3 regions of the Streptomyces sp. NPDC006711 genome follow, and region 1 is predicted to be linked to each of the others. Evidence: riboswitches for the same ligand, from Rfam matches in the RefSeq annotation. Region 1 holds a riboswitch; each other region holds the start of a gene.
What was found. A riboswitch is a leader RNA that binds a small molecule or an ion and turns the genes downstream of it on or off. The one in region 1 is predicted to bind thiamine pyrophosphate.
Positions count from the first base shown of each region.

Region 2: another riboswitch for thiamine pyrophosphate. It lies ahead of thiC (phosphomethylpyrimidine synthase ThiC); the one in region 1 lies ahead of thiO (glycine oxidase ThiO).
Region 3: another riboswitch for thiamine pyrophosphate. It lies ahead of ACFYM2_RS31075 (thiamine ABC transporter substrate binding subunit); the one in region 1 lies ahead of thiO (glycine oxidase ThiO).

Region 1 is NZ_JBIAGO010000016.1:399-8,433, reverse strand. Features, by position in the region: gene bfr (bacterioferritin) at 1-359, opposite strand, end outside; gene ACFYM2_RS26495 (sulfite oxidase-like oxidoreductase) at 513-1,145, shown strand; gene ACFYM2_RS26490 (deoxyribonuclease IV) at 1,195-2,046, opposite strand; gene pknB (Stk1 family PASTA domain-containing Ser/Thr kinase) at 2,054-4,030, opposite strand; gene ACFYM2_RS26480 (thiazole synthase) at 4,211-5,005, opposite strand; gene thiS (sulfur carrier protein ThiS) at 5,009-5,209, opposite strand; gene thiO (glycine oxidase ThiO) at 5,206-6,387, opposite strand; TPP riboswitch at 6,385-6,497, opposite strand; gene ACFYM2_RS26465 (NAD(P)/FAD-dependent oxidoreductase) at 6,649-7,872, shown strand; gene ACFYM2_RS26460 (hypothetical protein) at 7,897-8,035, opposite strand, start outside.
Region 2 is NZ_JBIAGO010000001.1:724,239-734,475, forward strand. Features, by position in the region: gene ACFYM2_RS03190 (SsgA family sporulation/cell division regulator) at 200-634, shown strand; gene ACFYM2_RS03195 (YibE/F family protein) at 639-2,009, opposite strand; TPP riboswitch at 2,081-2,215, shown strand; gene thiC (phosphomethylpyrimidine synthase ThiC) at 2,208-3,986, shown strand; gene ACFYM2_RS03205 (hypothetical protein) at 4,093-4,932, opposite strand; gene ACFYM2_RS03210 (metallophosphoesterase) at 5,117-6,487, opposite strand; gene ACFYM2_RS03215 (LacI family DNA-binding transcriptional regulator) at 6,747-7,898, opposite strand; gene hisC (histidinol-phosphate transaminase) at 8,307-9,389, shown strand; gene ACFYM2_RS03225 (cyclophilin-like fold protein) at 9,416-9,796, opposite strand; gene ACFYM2_RS03230 (cytochrome ubiquinol oxidase subunit I) at 10,086-10,237, shown strand, end outside.
Region 3 is NZ_JBIAGO010000022.1:81,986-92,222, reverse strand. Features, by position in the region: gene ACFYM2_RS31085 (ABC transporter ATP-binding protein) at 1-192, opposite strand, end outside; gene ACFYM2_RS31080 (ABC transporter permease) at 192-1,805, opposite strand; gene ACFYM2_RS31075 (thiamine ABC transporter substrate binding subunit) at 1,883-2,980, opposite strand; TPP riboswitch at 3,063-3,183, opposite strand; gene rlmN (23S rRNA (adenine(2503)-C(2))-methyltransferase RlmN) at 3,319-4,431, opposite strand; gene ACFYM2_RS31065 (phosphatidate cytidylyltransferase) at 4,664-5,773, opposite strand; gene frr (ribosome recycling factor) at 5,773-6,330, opposite strand; gene pyrH (UMP kinase) at 6,455-7,243, opposite strand; gene tsf (translation elongation factor Ts) at 7,404-8,240, opposite strand; gene rpsB (30S ribosomal protein S2) at 8,362-9,273, opposite strand; gene ACFYM2_RS31040 (M23 family metallopeptidase) at 9,565-10,056, shown strand; gene ACFYM2_RS31035 (helix-turn-helix domain-containing protein) at 10,148-10,237, opposite strand, start outside.

The DNA.
Region 1 (8,035 bases):
AAGATGTTTGCGGACGTGATGTCGCCCTTGGCCCGCATCACCTCGATGCCGCGCTTGAGCCGGTCGATCGCCTCGACCTCGATCTGCCGGTCCGCCTGGAACATCTCGGTGACCGTCTGCCCGATGCGCACATGGAAGAGCCGCTGGAAGTTGGGCAGACCGTCCAGGAAGAGGATCCGGTCGGTCAGCACCTCCGCGTGCTTCATCTCGTCGATCGACTCGTGACGCGTGTACTTGGCCAGCTTCGTCCAGCCGAAATTGGCCTGCATCGCACTGTGCAGCCAGTACTGGTTGATCGCCGTCAGTTCGGCGCTCAGCTGCTCATTCAGGAATTCGATGACCTCGGGGTCGCCCTGCATCGGGGAGGCTCCTTCCAAGCGGTAACTGGGCAGGTTCCGCGCATCCTCGCACCGTGATCCAGGACCGTCCAGTAAGTGCATGCTTAGTAGGAGTTGCCCGAATCGAGTAGTCCCTGGTCATCACCACCCCTCGGGGTCTGTCACCATGGAGTCATGGGTCAGCCGGAGAGCCGGGAGCGGCAGGGAGCAGCGCAGTCGGAGCTTCCGCCGGGCCAGCGCCTCCAGCGCGGCTGGCCGGTCACGCACTACGGCCCGGTGCCCAAGTTCAAGCCCGAGCGCTGGGAGTTCCGCGTCTTCGGGGCCACCGCCGACGGCGACAAGCACTGCTGGAACCACGAGGAGTTCTCGGCGCTGCCGTTCGAGAGCGTGGTCGCCGATCTGCACTGCGTCACCAAGTTCTCGATGCTGGGCGCGGAGTGGGGCGGGGTGAAGGCCCGTACGATCGCCGAACTCGCCCCGCCCGCACCCGAGGTCACCCACGTCATGGTCTGGGCCGAGTACGGCTTCAGCTCCAACCTGCGCCTGGCCGACTTCCTCTCCGACCGCACCGTCTTCGCCACCCACAACGGCGGTGACCTGCTCACCGCCGAACACGGCTTCCCGCTGCGCCTCGTGGTGCCGCACCTGTACGCCTGGAAGGGCCCCAAGTGGGTCCGGGGCGTGGAGTACATGACGGCCGACCGCCGGGGATTCTGGGAGGAGCGGGGCTACCACAACGTCGGCGACCCCTGGCGCGAGCAGCGCTACTCCTACCAGGAGGAGCCGGGGGACGGCCCCGAGCTCTAGGGCCCCGAGCTCCAGGCGACGTCCGGCGGGACGTACGCCGCCCGCGCGTTCACGCCCGCAACGACTTGAGCCGGGCCACGTCCGCCGCGTGCCCCTCCTTGCCGCCCGGCGTCTCGATGACCAGCGGTACGCCGGCGGTCGAGGGATGCGCGAGCAGTTCACGGAACGGCTCAGCGCCGATGTGCCCGGTGCCGATGTTCTCGTGGCGGTCCTTGTGCGCGCCCACCACGTCCTTGGAGTCATTGGCGTGGATCAGCTTCAGGCGGCCCTCGCCCACGGTGTCCACCAGAAGGTCGAGGGTCTGCCTCATCCCGCCGGGCCCTGCCAGGTCGTGCCCGGCCGCGTAGATGTGGCAGGTGTCCAGGCAGACGCCCAGCTTGGGGTGGTGGTCAAGGGCCTCGAAATAGGGCCCGAAGTCCCAGGTGCGCGAGCAGAGCGAGAAACCCTGGCCCGCGGTCGACTCCAGGAGCAGGAACGGGTCGTCGTCGTGGGTCAGCTCGTCGAGCAGCGGCAGCAGGTGCGCGCGCACCTGGGCCAGCGCCTCGGAGCGCGGCCGCCCGCCGGTCGCCGAGCCGGTGTGCACGACCACGCCGAGCGCGCCGATCTCGCGGCCCCGGCGCAGCGAATGCCGCAGCGACTCCACGGACCTCTCCACCGTCGCCCCGGTGCCGGAGCCGAAGTTGATCAGGTACGGGGCGTGCACGTACGCGGGGAGCGACGCCTCGGCGCACTCGGCCCTGAACCGCTCGTCCTGGGCCGGGTTGCCCGCGGGGGTGGCCCAGCCGCGCGGATTGGCCACGAAGACCTGCACGGTCTCCGCGCCGATCTCGCGCGCGTAGCCGAGCCCGTTCGTGGCGAGGCCGCCGGCCACCGGAACGTGGCCGCCGATGGGGTTGCGCATGAGGTGACTACAGTCCCTTGGTGGTGATGGTGACGGTGGAGCCCTCGGGGGCCTGGGCGCCGGCGGCGACGGACTGACTGGCGACCTCGTCGCTCAGGAACGGGAAGCCCCGGTCGACCTTCACCTTGAACCCGGCCGCCTCCAGGGCCTTCTGGGCATCCCCCGCGCTCTGGCCGGTCACCTTGGGCACGGCGACCATCTTGGGCCCCTTGGACACGGTGAGGGTGACCGTGTCGCCCTGGGTGAGGCGGGCGTGCTCGGGCGCCGACTGCGCGGCCACCTTGCCCGCCGCCTGCTCCGAATTGACCTGGTCGGGGGCGACGGTGACCTTGAGCCCGGCGCTCTGGAGCGCGGCGGTGGCGTCGTCCACCGTGTCACCGACGACGCCCGGCATGTCCACGGGCGCGCCCTTGCTGACGACGAGCGCGACGGCGGTGTCCGTGTGGCGCTTGACGCCGGCGGCCGGGTCGGTACGGATCACCGCGCCCCGCGCCACGCTGTCGCTGTACTCGCTCGTGGTGTCGCCCGGCGCGAACCCGGCCTTGCCCAGCTCGTCCTTGGCCCGGTCGAGCGGCATCCCGTCGAGCTTGGGCACCTGCGCCGTCTCGGGGCCGCGCGAGACGATCAGGGTCACCGCGCCGTTGCCCCGGATGCGGGCGCCCGTGGCGGGGTCGGTCGAGATGACCTGGCCCCGCTCGACGGTGTCGCTGAACTGCCGGTCGACCTTCTTCAGGTCGAGCCCGGCGCCCGACAGCTTCTGCTTCGCCGCGTCCTCGCTCTGCCCGATGAGGGCCGGGACCCGGGTGAACTGGCCGGAGTTGATGTACCAGACGCCCGCGCCGACGCCGAGAACCACCAGGAGCGCGCTCACCAGGGCGATCAGGCCGCGCCTGCCGTCGAAGCGGCGGCGGGAAGTGCGGCGCGCCACCGGCTGCGGCTCCTCCTCGGCGACGCCGCGCGGCATGATCAGACGGCTGGTGCGGTGGACGGAATCGGAGCCGGCCGCGTCGGCGGGCAACGGCACGCCCACCGGGGTCACCGGCGTGGTCGCGGCGCGCGGGATCACGCTCGTACGGTCCTCGGGTCCGGCGCCGCCCGCCGTGCTCCGGGAGCCCGGCGGCACCGCGTCAAGCTGCTCGTCGTCGAGGGCTTCGCGGGCCACGCGGGTCCGCGCCAGCAGGGCCACGGCGTCGTGCGGGCGGGCGTCGGGGTCGCGGGCCGTCGCCGACGCGACCAGCGCGTCCAGTTCGACGGCGAGGCCGGGCACGGCGGCGGAGGGGGCGGGCATCCCCTCGTGGAGGTGGGCGTAGAGGATCTGGGCGGGGGTGTCCCCGCCGTGCGGCTTGGCGCCGGTGAGCATTTCGTACAGCACGACACCGCAGGCGTACACGTCGGCGCGGGTGTCCGCGGTGCCGTGCTCTATCTGCTCGGGGGCGAGATAGGAGACGGTGCCGAGGACCGAGCCCGTGGTGCTGGTCACCGCGTCCACCGCCCGCACCAGACCGAAGTCGGCGACCTTGACCCGGCCGTCGTCGCCGATCAGCACGTTCTCCGGCTTCATGTCCCGGTGCACGAAACCGGCCCGGTGGGCGGCGCCCAGCGCGGCGAGCACCGGCTCCAGGATGTCCAGGGCCGCGCGCGGCTGGAGCGCGCCGCGCTCGCGCAGCACGTCCCGCAGGGTGCAGCCGGCGATGTACTCCATGGCGAGATAGACGTACTGGCCCTGCGCGCCCTGGTCGAAGACGCCGACCACATTGGGGTGCGCGAGCCGCGCCACCGACTTGGCCTCGCGGATGAAGCGCTCCACGAAGGTGGCGTCGGCGGCGAGGCCCGGATGCATCACCTTGAGGGCGAGCACGCGGTCGAGGCGGGTGTCGACGGCCCGGTAGACCGTGGCCATACCGCCGACGGCGATTCGCGCGTCGACGCGGTAGCGGCCGTCGAGCACCTGCCCGACGAGGGGGTCATGAAGGGTCGTGTCCACGGGGAGAGTTTACGAGCGCCCCAGGACACCCTGACGCCGCGGGCGGCCCGGGGCCCCTACTGAAGCCGACCTGTGACGCGGGGCCCGGCCGCGCGCGGCGGATTCGGCGTGCCGCGCGCGGATCCGGCGTGCTCACAGCCGTGCTCACAGCCGTGCTCACAGCCGTGCTCACAGCCGTGCTCAGAACGCCGGCCGTTCCGGGTCGAGCGCGGCCAGGCCCGCCATCGGCGAGGACGCCTCGGCGAAGTGGCGGCGCGGGATGCGGCCCGCGCGCCGGGCGAGCCGGCCCGCCTCCACCGCGTGCCGCATCGCCTCCGCCATCAAGACCGGCTCCTGGGCCCGGGTGACCGCGGAGGCGAGCATCACCGCCGCGCAGCCGAGCTCCATCGCCAGCGCCGCGTCGGATGCGGTGCCCGCGCCCGCGTCGAGGATCACCGGCACGTTCGCCCGGTCCACGATCAGCTCGAAGTTGTGCGGATTGCGGATGCCGAGCCCTGAGCCGATGGGCGAGCCGAGCGGCATGATCGCCGCGCACCCCACGTCCTCCAGCTTGCGGGCGAGGACCGGATCGTCGTTGGTGTACGGCAGCACCGTGAACCCGTCGTCGACCAACACCTCGGCGGCGTCGAGCAGTTCGACCGGGTCGGGCAGCAGGGTGCGCTCGTCGGCGACGACCTCCAGCTTGACCCAGTGGGTGCCCAGCGCTTCGCGGGCCAGGCGCGCGGTGAGCACGGCCTCGCCCGCAGTGAAGCAGCCCGCCGTGTTGGGCAGGACCCGGATGCCGCGCCGCTCAAGGACGGACAGGACCGAGCCCCGTACGGTCGGATCGAGGCGGCGCATGGCGACCGTGGTGAGCTCGGTGCCCGACGCCGCGAGCGCGCGCTCCAGGACGTCCAGGCTCGGCGCGCCGCCGGTACCCATGATCAGGCGGGAGCCGAAGGTGGTGTCGGCGATGGTCAGGTCGTCGTCGGCCATGGCTCAGCCTCCCTGCACGGCGGTCAGGACCTCGACGCGGTCGCCGTCGCCGAGGGTGGTGGCGGACCAGGCGCCGCGCGGCACGACCGTCTCGTTGACGGCGGCGGCGACGCCGGAGCGGGCCGGGGTGAGGGTGGCCACGAGGGCGTCGAGGGTGGTCCCGGGGGCGAGCGGGCGGGGCTCGCCGTTGACGGAGATGGTCATGCGGTCGTCAGCTCCCGAGGTGCGCCGGTGAACCGGCGCGGGGTGAAGGGGCGTGCCTCGTCGGGCAGTTCACCGGTGGTCAGGACGTGCGCCATGACGTCGCCGGTGACGGCGGTGAGCAGGACGCCGTTGCGGTAGTGCCCGGTGGCCAGCACGAGGCCGGGCAGCGCGGTCGGTCCGAGCAGGGGCGCGTTGTCGGGGGAGGCGGGGCGAAGGCCCGCCCGGGTCTCGGTCAGGGGCAGTTCGGTGATGCCGGGCACCAACTCGTGGGCGTCACGCAGGAGTTGGTAGACCCCGCCGGCGGTGACGGTGGTGTCCCAGCCCAGTTCCTCGCTGGTGGCGCCGACGACCAGCTCGCCGTTCTCGCGCGGCACGAGGTAGACGTCGCTGCCGCGCACCACCGCCCGTACGGTCCTGGACAGGAAGGGCGCGTACGCCGGCGGCACGGTCAGGCGCACGACCTGGCCCTTCACCGGGCGTACCGGCGGAAGCAGTTCTTCCGGTACGCCGTCGAGGGTGCCGCTCAGGCTGCCCGCGGCGAGCACGGTCTGGTCGGCGTGGAGTTCGGCGCCGTCGGCGAGGGTCACCCCGGCCGCCCGTCCCCGCAGGACCGTGAGCCGCCGGGCCCAGGCGCGCTCGAACCGTACGCCGGCCTTCTCGCAGGCCACGAGCAGCGCCCGGGCCAGGCGGCGCGGGTCGATCTGGTGGTCGCCGTCCACCCGCAGGCCGCCGCGCACGCCCGGCGCGAGCAGCGGTTCGAGGCGACGGCACTCGCGCCCCGACAGCCACTGCGACTCCAGCCCGCAGCGGGTCTGGAGCGCGTGCAGGTCCCGCAGGTGGGCGCGGTCGTCCAGGTCGAGCGCCACGGCCAGGGTGCCGCAGGCCCGGTAGCCAGTGTCCAGGCCCGTGACCTCGCCGAGCTCGGCCACGAAGGCCGGATAGCGCCGGGCGGATTCGACGTTGAGGGCGAGCAGGGTCTGCTCGCCGTAGTGCAGCTCGGTGACGGCGGCGAGCATCCCGGCCGCGACCTGGGCCGCGCCGCCGCCCGGCTCGGGGTCCACGAGCACGACACCGAGGCCGAGCCGCGCGGCCCGCCAGGCGGTGACGAGGCCGATGATGCCGCCCCCGATCACGAGGACGTCGGACCCGTTCGCGGGCCCGCTGTGTGCAGAACGCATGGGCGTCCAGCCCCTCCCTTCGCCGGCATGACCCGGATCAGGTTCGTACGGTCGGAGGCCGCCCAGCCTCCCTCTCAGCCCGGTCCGTCCGGGCTCCCGCGAGTGCTTTACGCCAGCCACCATAGCCCGAGCCGCCGACGCGCAGTAAGGGAGCGTCCGGGGGCCGGGGAGGGGCCCGGGGGTGGCCTGGGGGCGGCCCGGGGGTGCGCGCCGGGGATCCGTCCCCTACCTGACGCTCAGTCAGCTGCTTATGGTGATCAGGTGAGCGAACAGCAGACGCAATCCCAGACGCGGCACGTGGTCGTCGTCGGCGCGGGCATGGCCGGCGTGCAGACCGCGGTGGCCCTGCGCGAACAGGGCTTCACCGGAGCCGTCACCCTCATCGGCGCCGAACCCCATCAGCCCTACGACCGGCCGCCGTTGTCCAAGGCGATCCTGCTCGGCAAGTCCGAGGGCTCGGCCTTCGAGGTCGACTTCCACGCGCTCGGCGTGGACCTGCGCCTGGGCCTGGAGGTCACCGGCGTGCGGCCGGCCGAGCGGCGCGTGGTGACCGAGGCGGGCGAGGTCGGCTACGACACGCTGGTCATCGCCACCGGCGCCGAACCCCTGACGCTGCCCGGCACCGGGGGAGTGCCCGGCGTGCATCTGCTGCGCACCCTGGACGACGCGCGGCGGCTCCGCCCGGTCCTGGACCAGCGGCACCGGATCGTGGTCGTGGGCGCGGGCTGGATCGGCGCGGAGTTCGCGACCGCCGCGCGGGAGGCGGGGTGCGAGGTCACCGTCGTGGAGGCCGCCGACCGCCCCCTGGCCGGGGCGCTGCCCGCCGAGGTCGCCGCCCCCATGGCCGACTGGTACGCCGAGGCGGGCGCCGATCTGCTCACCGGGGCCAGGGTCGCGTCCATCGGGCCGGGCGAGGTGCGGCTGGCCGACGGGCGGGTGCTGGCGGCCGACGCGGTGATCGTCGGCATCGGCGCGCGGCCCGCGACGGGCTGGCTGGCCGGCTCCGGCATCGAGGTCGGCCCCGAGGGGGCGATCACCGCGGACGCCCGGCTGCGCACCTCACTGCCGGACGTCTACGCGGTCGGCGACTGCGTGTCGTTCCCCTCGGCGCGTTTCGGCGAGCGCCTGCTCGTCCACCACTGGGACAACGCGCTCCAGGGGCCGCGCACGGTCGCCGCCGACATCGTGGGCGAGGCCGCGTCCGACTACGACCCGGTCCCGTACTTCTGGTCCGAGCAGTTCGGGCGGTTCGTCCAGTACGCGGGCCACCATGCGGCCGCCGACGAACTGGTCCGCCGGGGCGACCCCTCGACCACGCCGTGGTCGGTGTGCTGGCTGCGGGAGGGGGCGCTGGTGGCGGTCCTCGCGGTGGGCCGGCCCCGAGATCTGGCCCAGGGCCGCAAGCTGATCGAGTCGGGGGCCCGCCTCGACCCCACGAAGGTGGCGGACCCGTCCACCCCCCTGAAATCCACGACCCGCACGTAAGGCCGACACGGGTGGGCCTCATCCTCAATCGCCGGACGGGCTGACCATGCCCATGCGGGCCAGCATCGTCCCCTTGCCAGGGGCGGGCGGGCTGAGGATGCGCATGCGGGCCAGCACGGACCCCGCCAGGGGCGCGGGGAACTGCGCGACCAGCCATCCACGG
Region 2 (10,237 bases), on a different contig from region 1:
TTCACCAGGCGTAACGCCCCCTGCCTGCCGTCGAACGCCTGCGCGGCGAGGTGGGCGCGCTGCACCGTTCGCTCATGTTCTCTATCGGTATCTGAAAACTCACTCCTTGTGATCTGCCGACGCGTACAGCACGATGGCGTCACCAAGGCTCTGAGGGTTCATTCCTGGCCGATTTCAGCCACAAGCGGGGTACATGACGATGCATGAGTCGGTTCAGGCAGAAGTGATGATGAAGTTCCTCGTCTCCGAGGAGCTGGCCTTCCGGATCCCGGTGGAGCTGACGTACGAGGCGGCGGACCCCTATGCCGTGCGCATGACCTTCCACCTCCCCGGAGACGCGCCTGTCACCTGGACCTTCGGGCGGGAGCTGCTGCTCGACGGGATCAACGAACCGGCCGGGGACGGCGACGTACGGATCGAGCCCAGCGAGCCCGATGAGCTGTGCGATGTCCACATCAAGCTCCAAGTGGGCGCCGACCGCGCCCTCTTCCGGGCCGGCGTCGCGCCCCTGGTGGCCTTCCTGGACCGTACCGACAAGCTCGTACCCCTGGGACAGGAGTGGGCGCTCGGGGAGTTCGACGGCCACCTGGAGGACGCGCTCGGGCGCATCCTGGCGGAGGAGAACGCGGGCTGACCCGCTACTTCCTGCGGCGATGACCGCCCGCGCCGCGTCTCACGGCCGGCCGGGGCGCCGCGCGGCCGTCGGGGGCGGGCCGGTCCGCGGAGACGACCAGGGCGGCCAGCGCGGTGGTCAGCGGCACCGAAGCGACCAGCCCGATCGACCCGACGAGCGTGCGGACGACTTCCTCGGCCACCAGCTCGCTGTTGGCCACCGTGCCCACGCTGCTCTGCGCGATCGAGAACAGCAGCAACAGGGGCAGCGCGGCGCCCGCGTAGGCGAGCACCAGGGTGTTGACCACCGAGGCGATGTGGTCGCGGCCGATCCGGATGCCCGCCCGGTACAGGCCGCGCGGGCCCATCGTCGGATTCGCCTCGTGCAGCTCCCACACCGCCGAGGTCTGCGTGACCGTCACATCGTCCAGCACGCCGAGCGAGCCGATGATGACGCCCGCGAGCAGCAGGCCGGACATGTCTATGCCCGGGTAAAGGCCATGGATGAGGCCGGTGTTGTCGTCGGTGTTGCCGGTGAGCGCGGCCCAGCCGATGAAGAGCGAGCCGAGCAGCCCGATGAGCATCAGCGAGACGAGGGTGCCGAGCACGGCGACCGAGGTGCGCGCGGACAGGCCGTGGCACATGTAGAGCGCGATCAGCATGATGGCGCTCGCCCCGACCACCGCCACAAGCAGCGGATTGGAACCCTGCAACACCGCCGGAAGGATGAAAAAGGTCAGCACGGCGAACGAGACCACCAGGGCGATCAGCGCCATCACCCCGCGCAGCCGGCCGACGACCACGACCGCGAGCGCGAAGATCCCCGCGAGCAGCGCCATCGGGAAGCGCCGGTTCACATCGGTCACCGAGTACTGGAGGTCGTGGGGGGCGTCGGGGGCGTACGAGACGATCACGCCCTGACCGGCGTGCAGTTGGCGCGGCGAGTCGGGCTGGACGACCTCGGTGAAGGTGCGGCCCTTCTCCTTGCCGGAGGTGACCTCGACGGTGGCCTTGCCGCACGGTTGGCGCGGGGCGTTCCTCGCCTGCCCGCTCTCAGCGGTGGAGGTGTCACCGTTCGACGGGGTCTGACCCGCGTGGACCGACGCGCAGTCCACTTTGTCCACCGTGAGGACCTTGGCCTGCTGGGTCTGGCGGTCGAAGCCGACCCCGGTGCGCTGGTGCGGTGGGGCGCCGCCGGGCCAGAGCACCACGAGCCCCACAAGTACCGCCGCGGAGAAGGGGATCAGGACGGCGGCGATGACCTTGCGAAGGTGCTTGGAGACGGGTGCCGCGGGCCCGTGACCGTGTGAGTGGCCATGCGCGTGGCCGTGCGTGTGGCCGTGTCCTTGGCCGGGTCCGCCGGGGGGATGCGGAGGGTGCGGTTCTGGTGGGGTCACCGCCCGATCATCGCAAGAACGGAGGGGGCCCTCTGTTCAGCGCGCCAGTGCGGGCGCTAGCGTGGTGACACCTTTGCACACGCGGGAGCTCGGAGCACCGGGCTGAGAGGGCGCTGAAAGCCGTACGAACCGTACGGAAGAGGCTGCGCCGACCGCCGAACCTGTTACCGGGTAATGCCGGCGTAGGGAGTAGGTCTCATGACCGTTCAGGACGCACGCACGCCTGCCTCCAGCACTGAGGAGAGCGGGAAGTCCATCGGCTGGCACAAGGGGTACATCGAGGGGTCGCGCCCCGACCTCAAGGTGCCGGTCCGTCAGGTGCACCTCACCAACGGCAAGGCCGTAACGCTGTACGACACGTCCGGTCCGTACACCGATCCGGACGTCGAGACCGACGTCCGCCGAGGCCTCGCACCGCTCCGGGAGAACTGGATCATCGGGCGTGGCGACACCGAGGAGTACGCGGGGCGCCCGGTCCGTCCCGAGGACGACGGCATCAAGCACACCTCGCCGCGCGGGGGCCTGAAGAACCTCGACGCGGTCTTCCCCGGGCGCCCGCGCCAGCCCCGCCGCGGCCGTGGCGGCCAGGCCGTCAGCCAGCTCGCGTACGCCCGGCGCGGCGAGATCACCCCGGAGATGGAGTACGTCGCGATCCGCGAGAACGTCTCCCCCGAGGTCGTACGCGAGGAGATCGCGGCGGGCCGCGCCGTGCTGCCCGCGAACATCAACCACCCCGAGATCGAGCCGATGATCATCGGCAAGCGGTTCCTGGTGAAAGTCAACGCCAACATCGGGAACTCCGCGGTCACCTCCTCCATTGAGGAAGAGGTCGACAAGATGACCTGGGCCACGCAATGGGGCGCGGACACGGTCATGGACCTCTCCACGGGCCGCAACATCCACACCACTCGCGAGTGGGTGCTGCGCAACTCGCCCGTGCCCATTGGCACGGTGCCGCTGTACCAGGCGCTGGAGAAGGTCGACGGCCGTGCCGAGGACCTGACCTGGGAGATCTACAAGGACACGGTCATCGAGCAGGCCGAGCAGGGCGTCGACTACATGACGGTCCACGCGGGCGTGCTGCTGCGCTACGTTCCGCTGACCGCCCGCCGAAAGACCGGCATCGTCTCGCGCGGCGGGTCGATCATGGCGGCCTGGTGCCTGGCGCACCACAAGGAGTCGTTCCTGTACGAGAACTTCGAGGAGCTGTGCGACATCCTCGCCTCGTACGACGTGACGTACTCGCTGGGTGACGGCCTGCGGCCGGGCTCCATCGCGGACGCCAACGACGAGGCGCAGTTCGCGGAGCTCCGCACGCTCGGGGAACTCAACACGATCGCCAAGCGTCACAACGTACAGACGATGATCGAGGGCCCGGGGCACGTCCCGATGCACAAGATCAAGGAGAACATCGACCTCCAGCAGGAGATCTGCGAAGAGGCCCCGTTCTACACCCTGGGGCCGCTGACCACCGATGTGGCGCCCGCCTACGACCACATCACCTCCGGTATCGGCGCGGCGATGATCGCCTGGTGGGGCACCGCGATGCTCTGCTACGTCACGCCCAAGGAGCACCTTGGCCTGCCCAACCGTGACGACGTGAAGACCGGCGTCATCACGTACAAGATCGCCGCGCACGCGGCGGACCTGGCCAAGGGGCACCCGGGCGCCCAGGAGTGGGACGACGCGCTCTCGGACGCCCGGTTCGAGTTCCGCTGGGAGGACCAGTTCAACCTGGCCCTCGACCCGGTCACGGCCCGGGAGTTCCACGACGAGACGCTGCCCGCCGAGCCGGCCAAGACCGCGCACTTCTGCTCGATGTGCGGTCCGAAGTTCTGCTCGATGAAGATCTCGCAGGACATCAGGCGTGAGCACGGCGGCGACCTGAAGTCGCACGAGATCGAGGCCGGGATGGCGGAGAAGTCCAAGGAGTTCGCGGACGCGGGGAACCGGGTCTATCTGCCGATCGCCGACTGAGGCGTGGGGCGTTCGCGCTGCTCCAGGGGTTCAGGTCCCCCGGAGCAGCGGCACGCTCGCCGCTCGGGGCCGGCAGGCCCCCGGAACGCCTGCTCCCCGGTCCCGGTCAGTCCGGCTGGTGTTCCGGGCCGCCGAAGTCGGGGCTGGTGAAGTCCGGGCTGGTGAAGCTGGGGTGGCTGGCGGGGGAGGCGCCCTCGTCGGGGCTGCCGAAGCCGGGGCGGTCGTAGCCGAGGGACGGGATCCGGCCGATCGGGCGGCGGGGCTCCGGCGCGCCGGGGTCGACGCTCGGGTCGGCGAGCGCGTCCCGCAGGAACGGGTAGATCCCGCGCTCCAGGAGAGCGTGGCGCCAGGCCTCGCGGGCGCGGGAGAGCTCCTGAGTGCGCTCGTCGGGCGCGTCCGCCTCGCTCGCCTCGTCGACCGCCACCACCTGCGTCGCGCCGTTGCGCACCGCGGTGATCAGCAGCCCGACGGCGGCGGCGAGGATCGCGGCGGCCGTCAGCGCGCCGAAGAACCAGCCGGCCGTCAGCATGGTGTCCGCGAAGGCCGGGACCGGATTGAGCATCTTCAGGATGTAGCCGACCAGCAGGAATATCACCGCGGCCGTTCCGGCGAGCACCGGTGCCAGCACGGTGACGACGGCGCCGACGCCCGCGCCCGAGGGTTCGAGTGAGGTGCCGTCGGAGGTCACAAGGGCGGTGTCCGGCGTGGTGCCGGGCGGCCGCAGCGCCACGCGCGCCTCGACATAGTTCTCGTACTCGGGCGCGGCGCGCTCGGTGATGAAGGATCCGGCCGCGAGCACCATGGTGCGCAGCTGCACCGCGTTCAGACGCTCGCCGATGCTGGACAGCTCGGGCCGTTCGTGCGCGGTGCGCAGCGCCTCGTCGAGGATCCGCTCGAACTCCTGGCGGTCCTCGGGAAGCAGGTGCGGAGCGCTGTTCATGTGCATCCCCCGATGCTCCGTAGGGCCGGGAAGCCCGCCTGGTGAACGGGCAGTTGGGCGGAAACGGAGGAGAGCCTGCTGCGGATAACCCGATGGTAGAGCCGCTACGGCACGAGGTGACAGGGTGTTTCCGGAAATGGCATACCCGGCGCTTTGCGGAACGCCTTCCCGGTCACCTCTCCCTCATGCCTCAGTCACCCAGCGGGAGTTGCTGGACCAGCAGCTTTCCGGCCATGGTCACGCCGCCGTCCATCGCGAGGGCGAGTCCGTCGGCGTACAGGTGCGGACCCTCGACCACCGGGCGCGAGTCCTCTTCGCCGTCCTCGGTGCCGACCTCGCCCAGCAGATACGGGATCGGGCTGTGGCCGTGCACCACGCGCCGGCCACCATAGGCCGCAAGCAGCTCACGCGCGGCCTGGGAGCCGGCGCCGTCGCGGAACGCGAACCGCTTGGTGAGCTTGCGGAACAGGTCCCAGCACTCGTCGGCGTCGTTACGGGTCAAGATCGCGTGGATGGTGTCGTTGACCGCCTCGATGGATTCGCCGTACTCCAGATAGGCGGTGGTGTCCGAGTGCATGAGCAGGTGGTCGTCCTCCTGCTCGATCGCGTCGAGACGGGACATCCACTGAAGGTGGACGTCCTGGAGCCGGTCCATGTCGGCCTTCTGGCCGCCGTTGAGCAGCCAGGCGGCCTGGAAGGTGGCCGTGCCGGCGCCGGAGTTGACCGGGGTGTCGGCGAACCGCTTGGCGCCGATGAGCAGCAGCTCGTGGTTGCCCATGAGCGCCTTGCAGTAGCCACCGGCGGCCGCGGCCTCGGCCGAGAGCCGCATGACCAGGTCGATGACGCCGATGCCGTCGGGGCCCCGGTCGGTGAAGTCACCGAGGAACCACAGGCGCGCGGTGCCGGCGGCCCAGCTGCCCGACTCGTCGATGAGGCCCTGCTCGCGCAGGGCGGCCATGAGTTCGTCCAGGTAGCCGTGGACGTCGCCGACGACGTACAGCGGGCCGGGTCCGCTGGGCGCCGACGCGGGGTCCGGCTCGGCCAGCGGCACTTGGAGGGTGTCCCCCCGAGTGATCACCGGCAGGTCGCGTGCGGTCGGCGTGTAGCCCTCGGGCGGCTCGTCACCGGAAGAGGTGGCCGTGCCGGGCGTCGGAGGCGGCGTGAGGGGCGCGGAGGCCTGCGGGTGGGCGGCCGGGGGCTCCTGCTGGAACTCCGGGGCCGCCGGCTCGTGGCGTGCTTCCGGGTCCACCGGCCCGAAGCAGGGCTCGGAGGCCATCGGCTGACTGCGCGCTTCCGGATCCGCCGCACCCCGCTGGAAACCCGCCGCCGCCGACTCGTGGCGTGCTTCCGGGGCGGCCGGCCCCTGGGGGAACTCCGGGGCCGCCGGCTCCTCATGGCGCTCCGGGGCCGCCCGCTCCACGCGGAGTTCCGGCGTCATCGGCTCCGGATACGCGGGCGGTTCCTCCGGTGGTGGCACGGGGGCCTGTTGCGCGTACGGCGGCACCCGGAAGTCACGCAACGTCTCCGTCCGCACGGGTCCCTGACCGGCCCCCTGAGTCATCGACCCCTCCACCACCGTCGCGCCGCCGTACACCGTGGGAGCCGCCAGGTCGGGCGGGGATCCGTGGTGTCGTGCGCCCATCATAGGAATGCGCCTCATGCTGTGTGACGCACCAGGGGTGGTCAATCCGGGTGCGAGCGGGGTTCGCGGGTGGTTATGTCCCTAATGTGGCGGTCCGAGACAGGCTGATTCCTGCCGTTCCCAGGACTGCGGATGCCGCGCCGTCCGGCCGGGGGTCGTCGCCCGGCCGGACGGCCGGTCAGTTCTGTCCGGGCTGACCCGACTGGCCCTGCTGGCCCGGCTGGCCCTTCGCCGGGGAGCGGGGCGGGCTGACCGTGGTGCGCGGCGGACGGCGCTGGGAGGAGGTCCGCACGATCAGTTCGGTCGGTATCACCTGCTCGATCGGATGACCGTTGTCGATTCCTTCGATCGCGTCGATCAGGAGCTGGACGACGGCTGTGCCGATGCGCCTGGGCTTGAGCGAGAGGGTGGTGATGGGCGGTTCGGTGCTGGCGTACACGGTGGATTCGCTGCAGCACACGAGGAGCAGGTCCTCCGGTACGCGCAGCCCGTAGCGCCGTGCGGCCGCGAGCAGGTCGGTGCCGTTGGGGTCGAAGAGTCCGTAGACGGCGTCCGGCCGGTCCGGGCGGGCGAGCAGCCGGTCGGCTGCGACGGCGCCCGCACAGGGGTCGTGGGCCGGATAGGACTCGTACACCGGATCCTGGCCGACCCGTCCGCACCAGGTCAGATAGGCCTCGGTGGACAACCGGGTGTAGGTGTCGGTGGTGGTGCCGGTGAGGAGGCCGATGCGGCGGGCGCCGGCGGCGGCGAGGTGGTCGAGCAGGTCGAGTACGGCGGCCTCGTGGTCGTTGTCCACCCAGGCCGTGACGGGCAGGGTGCCCGCCGGGCGGCCGTCGGAGACGACGGGAAGGCCCTGGCGTACGAGTTCGGTGACCACGGGGTCCTGGTCGGAGGGGTCGATGACGACGGTGCCGTCGAGGGCGACGTTCGACCAGACGTCCGCCGGGCTGCGGCGTGAGGTGGCGGGAAGGATGACGAGGGCGTAGCCGCGGGCCAGCGCGGCGGAGGTGGCGGCTCTCGCCATTTCGGCGAAGTAGGCGAATTCGGTGAAGGTGAAAGGTTCATCCCCGTAGGTCGTCACGGTCAGGCCGATGAGGCCGGACTTGCCGGTACGGAGCGTGCGGGCCGCTGCGGATGGGCGGTAGCCCAGCCGGTCTGCGACCTCGCGGACGTGGCGGCGGGTGGCGTCGGGGAGCCGGCCCTTGCCGTTGAGCGCGTCGGAGACGGTCGTGATGGAGACACCGGCTGCGGCGGCCACGTCCCGAATGCCCGCCCGCCCCAGCCGGCGACCGGTCGACCGGCTCACCTGGTGCTTCCCTGCTGCTGTCATGGCGAGCCGATAGTAGGGCGATGACGGGCGGTTGGCCCGGGTGCATATGCACGCGTTGACAGGCACGTTTCTGCATGATCGAAAGCCGTCAATGACCTTGCTATGCAAGGGAGTTGGGCGATTCCGTGTCCTGGTGGCCCTCATCGACCCGTGGGCGGCTGCCAACTGTCCGATGTATCGAAGAGGTCTCAACTCACCTTCACGGGTGATGCGCGCCACGGCGCGTGCCACCGGCGTGCGGCAGACGCAGGAGCGCTCCCCCCGGCCTGTGCGCCCGCCCGGAACCGGTTCCCGTCCGCTATTCGCAGGCGGCCCGAATCCTCATAAGGTGAGAAGCATTGGATGTGTACGGAGCTGTCCGCGGCGGCGTGCACAGCATCTGTACGCGACGGTCGAGGAGGACCTGCGGTGAGCGAGACGAGCCCCAAGCTGCGCGCCGAGCTGGACGGCATCCCCACCTACAAGCCGGGCAAGCCCGCCGCGGCGTCCGAGGGGCCGGTCGCCTACAAGCTGTCCTCGAACGAGAACCCCTACCCGCCGCTGCCCGGTGTGCTGGAGAGCGCCCTCGCGGCCGCCGGGAACTTCAACCGCTACCCCGACATGGCGTGCACCGCGCTGATGGACGAGCTGGCGGAGCGCTTCGGGGTCCCGCACGCGCACCTGGCCACCGGCACGGGCTCGGTGGGGGTGGCCCAGTCGCTGATCCAGTCCACGTCGGGCCCCGGTGACGAGGTCATGTACGCCTGGCGCTCCTTCGAGGCCTACCCGATCATCACCCAGATCAGTGGAGCGACGTCCGTGCGGGTGCCGCTCACCCCGGGCGACGTGCACGACCTCGACGCGATGGCGGACGCGGTCACCGACCGGACCCGGCTGATCTTCGTCTGCAACCCGAACAACCCGACGGGCACCGTGGTGCGCCGGGCCGAGCTGGAACGGTTCCTCGACCGGGTGCCCTCCGACGTCCTCGTGGTCCTCGACGAGGCCTACCGGGAGTTCATCCGCGACACCGAGGTGCCGGACGGCCTCGAGATCTACCGGGACCGCCCGAACGTGGCCGTCCTGCGCACCTTCTCCAAGGCGTACGGGCTCGCCGGCCTCCGGGTCGGTTTCGCGGTGGCCCACGAGCCGGTCGCCGCCGCGCTGCGCAAGACGGCCGTGCCCTTCGGCGTCAGCCAGCTCGCCCAGGACGCGGCGGTTGCCTCCCTGCGCGCCGAGGACGAACTGATGGGCCGCGTCGGCTCGTTGGTGTGCGAGCGGGACCGGGTGTACGAGGGCCTGGTGCAGCAGGGCTGGACGGTGCCCGAGACGCAGGCGAACTTCGTCTGGCTGCGCCTGGGGGAGCGCACCATGGACTTCGCCGCGGCGTGCGAGGCGGCGGGCGTCGTGGTGCGGCCGTTCGCGGGCGAGGGCGTACGCGTCACGATCGGCGAGAGCGAGGCCAACGACCTCTTCCTCAAGGTCGCCGAAGGCTTCCGCAAGCAGGCCTGACGCGTTTCTGGGCGGCCCCTCGGGTCTCAGAGGGCGTCGACCCGGATCGGGTCGCCGGAGCGGACCGTGGCGAGCAGCCGGGGGTCGCCGTCGATCCGGCCGAGTACGTTGCACGGGCTCGCCAGCCGGCATTCGTCACCGCGCGAGATGGGGGTGGGGCCGTACGGCAGCGCGAGCGCGTCGCCGTCCGTCCAGAACGCCACCGTGCCCGGCTCCACCACCTGCCGCGCGCCCGCCTCCCTGGCCGGGGAGACGGGGGTGTCGAAATAGACCTCCTCGCCCCAGGTGTGGGCGGTGGACGTGATCGGAAGTGCCCCTGCCAGCGCCGTGCTGGTGGGGGTTTTTTCGAGCGTCGCGGTGAGGCTGCCCGCGGGCCATGAGATGCGTATGCGCAGTTGGTTCTCCATGGCGCCGAATTCAACAAGATGTTGAAGACCTTGGGAAGGGGGTGTCCACGCCCGCCGCCTTCCCAAGGGCACCCGGCCTTGGGCTGCTTCCGTAGGAGGCCCCTGGGCTACCGGAGAGGGCCCCTCGGCTTTCGGAGGGGACCCCCCTTTGAACGGTCGACCGCCAGTACGACATAATGCTTGTGAATGTGAACGCGTTCACAAGCGTGTCCCGCTTCCTCCCGTGATCGGGCGGATTAAAGGGGCAAGCCTGCGGCTGTGACCACGGCGATGTAAGGAGAGTGCCGACGTGGACCTGGCTCTGGCGCCGGAGACTCTGGCGCGATGGCAGTTCGGCATCACCACCGTCTACCACTTCCTCTTCGTTCCCTTGACGATCTCCCTCGCCGCCCTCGTGGCCGGCCTGGAGACCGCCTGGGTGCGGACCGGCAAGGAGAAGTA
Region 3 (10,237 bases), on a different contig from region 1:
GTCGGCGCCGGCGAGCAACACCCGTCCGCTGTCGGGGCGTTGGAGGCCCGCCACGACCCGCAGCAGGGTCGACTTGCCGCTGCCGCTGGGCCCGAGCAGGCACACCGTCTCGTGCTCGGCGACCTCCAGGTCGACCCCGTCGAGCGCGGCGCGCTGTTTGAACCGTACGCTCACACCGTCGAGCCTCAGCATCACAGCTCCCCGCTCCGGTCGGTCCGCAGGCGTTCCAGGACGAGCAGCGCCACCGCGCACACCACCATCAAAATCGTGCTGAGGGCCATCGCCTGGCCGTAGTTGAGGTCGCCGGCCCGGCCGAGCAGGCGGGCCACCGCGACGGGCAGCGTCGGGTGGTCGGGCCGGGCGATGAAGACGGTCGCCCCGAACTCGCCGAGCGAGACCGCGAACGCGAAGCCGGCCGCCACCAGGAGCGCCCTGCGCACCAGCGGCAGGTCCACTTCGCGCCAGACCCGCAGCGGGGAGGCGCCGAGCACGGCCGCCGCCTCGCGCAGGCGCTGGTCCACCGCGCGCAGCACCGGCAGCATGATCCGTACGACGAAGGGCGTGCCGACAAGGGCCTGGGCGAGCGGCACCAGGATCCAGGAGGCCCTGAGGTCCAGCGGCGGCTCGTCCAGGGTGATCAGGAAGCCGAAGCCGACGGTCACGGCCGAGACGCCGAGCGGCAGCATGAGCAGCGCGTCGAAGCCCCGCATGAGGCGGCCGCTGCCGCGCCGGGCCAGGGCCGCTGCCGCGAGGCCGCCGACGACCAGCGCGATCGCGGTGGCGGCGAGGGCGTACTGGAGGGAGTTCCCGATCGCCTCGATGGGCGCCACGAGGAAGCTTCCGTTGTCCCCGGCGTCCTGGAGCGCGCGGTAGTAGCCGAATCCGTAGCCGTCCGGGGTGTCGAGGGAGCGCTCGATCAGGACGCCGACGGGCAGCAGGATCAGCAGGGCCACGACCGCGAGGACCGAGGCGAGCAGGGTCCGCTGCGCGGCGCCGCGCGGGCGGCGGGCCGTGTGGGCGGGATCGACCAGTTTCAGGGTGCTCTCGCGGCGGCGCACCGCGTAGGCGTGCACGGCCAGGACCGCGCCGACCGCGACGAACTGCGTGATGGTCAGGACGGCGGCGGTCGGCAGGTCGAGGAGTTCGGCGGTCTGGCGGTAGATCTCCACTTCGAGGGTGGAGAAGGTCGGGCCGCCGAGGATCTGCACGACACCGAAGGAGGTGAAGGTGAAGAGGAAGACCATGAGGGCGGCCGCGGCGACGGCGGGGCCGAGCGCGGGGAGCGTGACGGTGCGCCAGGCCGTCCACCGGGAGGCGCCGAGCACGCGTGCGGCTTCTTCCTGACGCGGGTCGAGCTGGGACCACAGGCCCCCCACGGTGCGTACGACCACCGCGTAGTTGAAGAAGACGTGGGCGAGCAGGATCGCCCACACCGTGGTGTCAAGGCGCACCCCCCACAGCTGGTCGAGCAGCCCGCCCCGGCCGAGCAGCGCGAGGAACGCGGTGCCCACGACGACGGTCGGCAGCACGAAGGGCACGGTGACCACGGCCCGCAGGAGCTGCTTGCCGGGGAAGTCGAGGCGGGCGAAGACGTAGGCGCCGGGCAGGGCGATCACGAGGGTGAGCGCGGTGGAGGCGAGCGCCTGCCAGGTGGTGAACCACAGGACGTGGGTGATGTCCGGGTCGCCGAGGACCTGGGTGAGCCGGCCGAACTGCCAGGCGCCGTCCGCCCGGAGCCCCCGGCCGACGATGGCGGCCACGGGCCAGGCGAAGAACAGCGCGAAGAACGCGAGCGGCACGGCCATGAGCGCGAACCGCGCCGCGCCCCGTCGCACGGCGCCGCGCCGCCCCTGCTTTTGGGGCGGCCGGTCCGCCTGGCGGTCTACTTCAGGACGAGCGAGGACCACGACTTGACCCACTGGTCACGGTTCTTGGCGATCCTGTCGGGGGCCACGGTCGCCGAGTTCGTGATCTTGGCGCCGAACCGGGTGAACTCCGGCGGCACCGAGGCGTCCTTGGCGACCGGGTCCACGAACATCTGGAGCGGCATGTCCTGCTGGAACTTCTTGGAGATCAAGAAGTCCAGGAGCGCCTTGCCGCCGGCTTCGTTCTTGGCGCCCTTGAGCAGTCCGGCGAACTCGATCTGGCGAAAGCACGTGCCGGTGGCGACGCCGGTGGGGGCCTCGGCGGGCTTGGGGTCGGCGTAGATGACCTCGGCGGGCGGGCTCGATGCGTAGGAGACGACGAGCGGGCGGTCGCCCTTGGCCTTCTTGCCGCCGGCCGAGCCGGAGAAGTCGGTGTTGTAGGCCTGCTCCCAGCCGTCGTCGACCTTGACGCCGTTGGCCTTCAGCTTCTTCCAGTAGTCCTGCCAGCCCGCGTCCCCGTACGCGGCGACGGAGCCGAGCAGGAAGCCGAGCCCGGGCGAGGACGTCGCGACGTTCTCCGTGACGAGGAGGTTCTTGTACTCGGGCTTGATCAGGTCGTCGAAGGACTGCGGGGGGCTGAGCTTCTTGTCCGCGAAGTACTTCTTGTCGTAGTTGACGCAGATGTCGCCGGTGTCGATGGGCGTGACCCGGTGCTTGTCCTTGTCGAGCTGGTCCTCGGCGGGCACCCGGTCCAGGCCCTTGGCCTCGTACGGGGTGAAGATGCCGTTGTCCAGGGCGCGCGAGAGCAGGGTGTTGTCGACGCCGAAGAACACGTCGCCGCGCGGGGAGCCCTTGGTCAGGATCTCCTGGTTGAGGGCGGCGCCGGCGTCCCCGCTCTTGAGCACCTTGACGGTGTAGCCGCTCTGGGCGGTGAACGCCTTGAGCACCGGGTCGGATGCGGCGAAGGAGTCGTGGCTGACCAGGGTGACGGTCTTGCCGCCGGATCCGCTCGTGCCGGACGCCTTCTTGCCGTCCGAGCCGCCGCAGGCCGCGAGCGTGGCGAGTCCGAGGGCGGCGGCGAGCGACGCGGCCGCGAGCCTCTTGGTACTGCGCATTTCTTCATTCCTCCTGGAGATGACCAGGAAGAGACGCGGCCCTGCCCGCACGACGCGAGGTCGTGCGGGCAGGGCGCAACAGCTTGAGTAATCGCCGAACTTCCTACCCCGCATGACCGGGGCAAGGTTCAGAGGGTCTGCGGTCCGTGTCCCAGTGATGGGTACCGCACTCTCAGCGCTGTGGCGCTCCCCTGTCGGAATATGCAGATGTTTCCCGCCAGGTTACACGGGGCCTCTCGGCGCGGCCCGGGCCGTTTCGCCGTTCGGACGACGGCCCCGGCACACCCCCGGCACAGGCTCCGACGCGCGCCCCGGCACGCGCCCCGGCCCCGCTGCGGCTACCGCTCGGAAGCCGCCAGCTGACCGCAGGCTCCGTCGATCTCCTGACCCCGGGTGTCACGCACCGTCACAGGCACCCCGTGGGCCGCGATGGCCTCGACGAACGCCTTCTCGTCCTCGGGCCGCGAGGCCGTCCACTTGGAGCCCGGCGTCGGGTTCAGCGGGATGAGGTTGACGTGTACGCGCTTGCCCTTGAGGAGCCGGCCGAGCAGATCGCCCCGCCACGCCTGGTCGTTGATGTCGCGGATCAGGGCGTACTCGATGGAGATGCGGCGCCCGGACTTCTCGGCGTACTCCCACGCCGCGTCCAGGACCTCGCGGACCTTCCAGCGGGTGTTGACCGGGACGAGGGTGTCGCGCAGTTCGTCGTCGGGGGCGTGCAGGCTCACCGCGAGCCGGCACTTGAAGCCCTCGTCGGCGAAGCGGTGCATGGCGGGAACCAGGCCCACGGTCGAGACGGTGATGCCGCGCTGGGACAGGCCGAGGCCGTCGGGCTCGGGGTCGGTGAGGCGGCGGATCGCGCCGACGACCCGCTTGTAGTTGGCCAGCGGCTCGCCCATGCCCATGAAGACGATGTTGGACAGGCGCGCCGGGCCGCCCGGCACCTCGCCGTCGCGCAGGGCGCGCATGCCGTCGACGATCTGGTGCACGATCTCGGCGGTCGAGAGGTTGCGGTCGAGGCCCGCCTGGCCGGTGGCGCAGAACGGGCAGTTCATGCCGCAGCCGGCCTGCGAGGAGATGCACATGGTCACCCGGTCCGGGTAGCGCATCAGGACGGACTCGACGAGCGTGCCGTCGTGCAGCTTCCACAGCGTCTTGCGGGTGGTGTCCTCGTCGCAGGAGATGTGCCGGACGACCGACATCAGATCGGGCAGCAGCTCCTCCTGGAGCCGGCCGCGCGCGGCGAGCGGGATGTCGGTCCACTCGGCCGGGTCGTGGGCGTAGCGCGCGAAGTAGTGCTGCGAGAGCTGCTTGGCGCGGAAGGGCTTCTCGCCGATCGCGGCGACGGCATCCTTGCGCTCGGCGGGCGAGAGGTCGGCGAGGTGCCGCGGCGGCTGCTTCGCTCCGCGGGGCGCGGTGAAGGTGAGTTCTCCCGGGACGGGGCGTGCCATGAGCGGTAACTCCTCAGTACGACGAGGCCGGCGATCCCCGCTGGGCGCGGAGCAGGCGACGATACGGTGCCGAAGCCAGGAGACCTCACTGGATCACCCCCGCAGACGCGGGGCCGAAAAGGGCGCGTCGCTCGCTAGCGACGCGCCCTTCAAGAGTAACCGGAGCCCGCCCGGCCCGTACCGAGCCCGAATCGGCGCCCGGCTCCCGCCGAGCGGCACCGCGCCCGCCAGGTCACCCCGTGCCCACGAACACCGCGAGCAGCAGCCACACCACCGGGGCGGTCGGCAGCAGGGAGTCCAGGCGGTCCATGATGCCGCCATGGCCGGGGAGCAGGGTGCCCATGTCCTTGATGCCGAGATCACGCTTGATCATCGACTCGCCGAGGTCGCCCAGCGTGGCGCTCGCGGCGACCGCGAGGCCGAGCAGCAGGCCCTGCCACCACGTGCCGTCGTCGATGAGGAACCGCATGCACAGCGCGCCCGCGACCATGGCGAACGACACCGCCCCGAACAGGCCCTCGCGGGTCTTGCCGGGGCTGATGCGCGGCGCGAGCTTGTGCTTGCCGAAGCGCCAGCCGATCGCGTACGCGCCGGTGTCGCTGACCACGGTCAGCAGCAGGAACGTCAGGACCCGCCAGGGACCGTCGTCGGCGGTGAGCAGCATCGCGACGAACGTGGCGAGGAACGGCACGTAGAACGCGGCGAAGACGCCGGCGGTGACGTCCCGCAGATAGTTCTCGGGCGGCTCGGTCATCCGCCACACGAGCACCGCCAGCGAGGTGAGCGCCATCGCCACCCACGCGCCCTCGGCGCCGCTGACGTACCCGGCGATCACCATCGCCGCGCCGCCCACCGCGAGCGGGACCAGCGGCGCCTTGATCTGCTTGCGCTCTTCCAGGCGGCTGGTGAGCTCCCACAGGCCCACGACGACGGCGACCGCGATGACCCCGACGAAGACCGCCTTCACCACGAACAGCGAGGCGATGATCACCGCACCGAGCGCGACGCCGACCCCTATCGCGGACCGCAGATCGCGGCCGGCCCGCTTCTTCTCGGGCTGCGCGGGCACGGGCGGCATGGGCGGGGTGCTTGCCATGGGCTCCTGCGGCGTCTCGTCGCGGAACAGAGGGCCGCCCGTCAAAGCGGCCCCCTGCTCACGTTCGTCGCGGTCTTCGGCGTGTTCGCCCGCGTCGGACACGACGGGCATCGGCTGCGTCCTCGCCACGGGCGGGGCGTCATACGCATCGTATGCGGGCCCCGCCGCGAACGCCCCCTGGGAAGGCCCCTCGGGGGTTCCCCAGTACGCGGGTCTCGGCGGAGCCCCCCAGGAAGAGTCGTTCATCAGACCTCTAGCAGCTCTGCTTCCTTGTGCTTGAGCAGCTCGTCGACCTGCGCCACGTACTTGGCGGTGGTGTCGTCGAGCTCCTTCTCCGCACGGCGGACCTCGTCCTCGCCGGACTCCTTGTCCTTGACGAGCTTGTCGAGGGCGTCCTTGGCCTTGCGGCGCACGGCGCGGATCGACACCTTGGAGTCCTCGGCCTTGGTGCGCGCGACCTTGATGTAGTCGCGGCGGCGCTCCTCGGTGAGCTCGGGGAAGTTCACGCGGATGATGCTGCCGTCGTTGCTGGGGTTGACGCCCAGGTCGGAGTCGCGGATCGCCTGCTCGATGTTGCGCAGCGCGCTCTTGTCGAACGGGGTCACCACCGCCATGCGCGGCTCCGGCACCGAGAAGGAGGCCAGCTGGTTGATCGGCGTCAGCGCGCCGTAGTAGTCGGCCACGATCTTGTTGAACATCGCCGGGTGCGCACGGCCGGTGCGGATCGCGGCGAAGTCCTCCTTGGCCACCACGACGGCCTTCTCCATCTTCTCCTCGGCCTCGAGGAGGGTTTCTTCGATCACCACTTGCTCCTGCATGTCTTGGGTGGGCCGGGAGTGCTCAGGGCGACCTGAGCCGTCGGGCCCTGGATAACCAGCGTCTTTCCCTGCACGGTGTCCGACCGGCAGGGGATTGTCCATCCCCCGGTCAGGCCCGGGTGCCCTGGTCGCTCACGAGCGTGCCGATCTTCTCACCCTTGACGGCGCGGGCGATGTTTCCGGCCGTAAGGAGCTCGAAGACGAGGATCGGGAGGTTGTTGTCGCGGCACAGGGTGATCGCGGTCATGTCCGCGACCTTCAGGTCCCGGGTGATGACCTCGCCGTACTCAAGGGCGTCGAACTTCACCGCGTCGGTGTTGAGCCGGGGGTCGGAGTCGTAGACCCCGTCCACGCCGTTCTTGCCCATCAGCATGGCCTCGGCGTCGATCTCCAGGGCCCGCTGGGCGGCGGTGGTGTCGGTGGAGAAGTACGGCATGCCCATGCCCGCGCCGAAGATCACGACGCGCCCCTTCTCCAGGTGGCGCACGGCGCGCAGCGGGATGTACGGCTCGGCGACCTGGCCCATCGTGATGGCGGTCTGGACGCGCGAGTCGATGCCCTCCTTCTCCAGGAAGTCCTGGAGGGCCAGGCAGTTCATGACCGTCCCGAGCATGCCCATGTAGTCCGAGCGGGCCCGGTCCATGCCGCGCTGCTGGAGCTCGGCGCCCCGGAAGAAGTTGCCGCCGCCGATGACGACGGCGATCTGCGCGCCGTCACGGACGACGGCGGCGATCTCGCGGGCGATGTTGTGCACGACGTCGGGGTCGACTCCGAGCCCCCCGCCGCCGGCGAACGCCTCGCCGGAAAGCTTCAGCATGAAGCGCCCGGCCACCTTGCCGTCATCGCGCTTGTGGTCGGCCGAGTGATCGGCTGTGGCGGTGTCCGCGCCCTTACTCATGGGGATCTCCTCGTGCACATACGAAGAAGGCCATTGCCGGTGGGTACTCGTGGTCCCTAGCGGCAATGGCCTCCTCGTCAGATCTGCGGTCGTCCGTCGCGTGTGCGGCCGACGACTGCCTCAGACCCTAGCGGGGTCCAGTGTCGAACGCCGAACCGACTCAGATGCCGACCTTGATGCGCGAGAAGCGCTTCAGGGTGACACCGGCCTCCTTCAGCACCTGCTCGACGGACTTCTTGTTGTCCAGCGCGTACGGCTGGCCAAGCAGCGTGGCGTCCTTGAAGAAGCCGTTGACGCGACCCTCGACGATCTTCGGGAGCGCGGCCTCGGGCTTGCCCTCGGCGCGGGTGGTCTCCTCGGCGACACGACGCTCGGTCTCGACGACCTCGGCCGGAACGTCCTCACGGGTGAGGTACTTCGGCGCGAAGGCGGCGATGTGCTGCGCGACGCCCTTGGCGATCTCGGCGTTCTCCTTGTCGAGCTCGACAAGAACACCGATCTGCGGCGGCAGGTCAGGCATGGTGCGGTGCATGTACGCGGCCACGAAGCCACCCGTGAACTGCGCGAAGCGGTCCAGGACGATCTTCTCGCCGAGGTTGGCGTTGGCCTCGTCCACGAACGCCTGGACGGTCTTGCCGGCCTCGATCTCGGAGGCGAGCAGGGCGGCGATGTCGGCCGGGGAGGTGGCGGCGACGTGCTCGGCCAGCTTGGCGGCGACGGCCTGGAACTTGTCACCCTTGGCGACGAAGTCCGTCTCGCACTTCAGCTCGACCAGGACGCCCGAGGTCTTGTCCTCGGAGATGAGGGAGACGACGGCGCCGTTCTCGGCAGAGCGGCCCTCGCGCTTGGCGACGCCCTTCTGGCCCTTGATGCGCAGGGCCTCGACGGCCTTGTCGACGTTGCCGTCGGCCTCGTCCAGGGCCTTCTTGCAGTCCATCATGCCGGCGCCGGTGAGCTCACGGAGCTTCTTGACGTCAGCGGCGGTGTAGTTCGCCATGAGTCTGTGTTTCTCTCTCGGAGTCTAGAAAGATCTACGAAGATCTGCGGGGCTACGGGTCGACGGCGGGGGCTTGTGGCCCCCGCCGTCAACTACCGAACCTGTGGGTCCCGGTGAAGGGTCAGGCCTGCTCGGCGTCCGCGGCCGGAGCCTCGGTGGCCTCGGCGGCCGGAGCCTCAGCGGCCTCAGCCGGCTTCTCGGCCTCGGCGGCCGGAGCGGCGTCGGCGGCGGGCGCCTCGGTCTCGTCGGCCTTCTTGTCACCCTCGAGCAGGTCGCGCTCCCACTCGGCGAGCGGCTCGCCGGCCGCCTTCTCGCCCGGCTTCGAGTCGCCCGTGGCCTGGCCGGAACGGGCGATGAGGCCCTCGGCGACGGCGTCGGCGATCACGCGGGTGAGCAGGGTGACGGAACGGATCGCGTCGTCGTTGCCCGGGATCTTGTAGTCGACCTCGTCAGGGTCGCAGTTCGTGTCGAGGATCGCGACGACGGGGATGTGGAGCTTGCGCGCCTCACCGACGGCGATGTGCTCCTTCTTGGTGTCGACGATCCAGACGGCGCTGGGAACCTTCGACATCTCGCGGATACCACCGAGGGTCTTCTCCAGCTTGGCCTTCTCGCGCGAGAGGACCAGGAGCTCCTTCTTGGTGAGACCCGAAGCCGCGACGTCCTCGAAGTCGATCTGCTCGAGCTCCTTGAGGCGCTGCAGACGCTTGTAGACGGTGGAGAAGTTGGTCAGCATGCCGCCGAGCCAGCGCTGGTTGACGTAGGGCATGCCCACGCGCGTCGCCTGCTCGGCGATCGCTTCCTGCGCCTGCTTCTTGGTGCCGACGAACATGATGGAGCCGCCGTGCGCGACGGTCTCCTTGACGAACTCGTAGGCGCGGTCGATGTACGACAGCGACTGGAGCAGGTCGATGATGTAGATGCCGTTGCGCTCCGTGAAGATGAAGCGCTTCATCTTCGGGTTCCAACGACGGGTCTGGTGACCGAAGTGGACGCCGCTTTCCAGCAGCTCCCGCATCGTGACGACGGCCATGGCCGTACTCCTTGAGATACTCGGTTATCGCGGCCGCCGGTCGGCTGCCGCGCCTGACGCCCCCGTGCGCCGTGCCCTGAACCCTGTACGGATGAGGACCGAGTGGCGCGGCCGGCGATGGTGGTGAGACCGCCGGCGGGGCGTGCGAAGTCGATCCGGTGACCCGGATCGCCACAAGAAGTGTACGGGACCCGCACAGTGCCGGGTGACGGCGTTGTCCACAACCGCCCAGTACTCCACAGATCGCCACCAAGATCCCCACCCACGCCGCCCCACCGGGACCCTGGACCCATGTACCGAGCACTCCTCACCCTGGCCCTCACGGCCGCCGGCTGGCCGGTGGTCCCGCCCACCGTCGTCCACCCCTGGGCCCCGCCCACCACCCCCTACGGCCCCGGCCACCGAGGCATCGACCTGGCCGCGCCCCCGGGCACCCCCGTCAGAGCCTCCGCCCCAGGCCGAGTCACCTTCGCGGGCGAAGTGGCGGGACAGGGAGTCCTCACCATCACCCTCTCCGGCACAGCGCCCCCAGCGGCGCCCCCACCGGACGGAACACCGCTGAGAACCACCTACGAACCGGTACGCCCCCTGGTCCCCCAGGGCGCCGAGGTCACCGCCGGCCAAGTGGTGGCCACCACGACCGAGGCCCCCTCGCACTGCCCAACGGGCTGCCTGCACTGGGGCCTCCTGAGAGGCCACACCTACCTGGACCCCCTGCTGCTCGTACACAACGCCGCGCCGTCCCGGCTGCTGCCGGTCGTGGGGGTTCGGGAGCCGGGGTGAGGGGGTGATGGGGGGGTGGGGGGAGGGGAGGGGGTGGGGGGTGGGGGGGTGGGGGGTGGGGGGGTGGGGGGGGAGGCCCCCCGGGGAGGGGTTAGCGCTCGACGCCTCTGAGGGCCAGGGCCACCGCCGCGTCCGCGATCTCGGACGGGGGTTCCGTGGGGCTCTGTTCGATGCGGCGGAC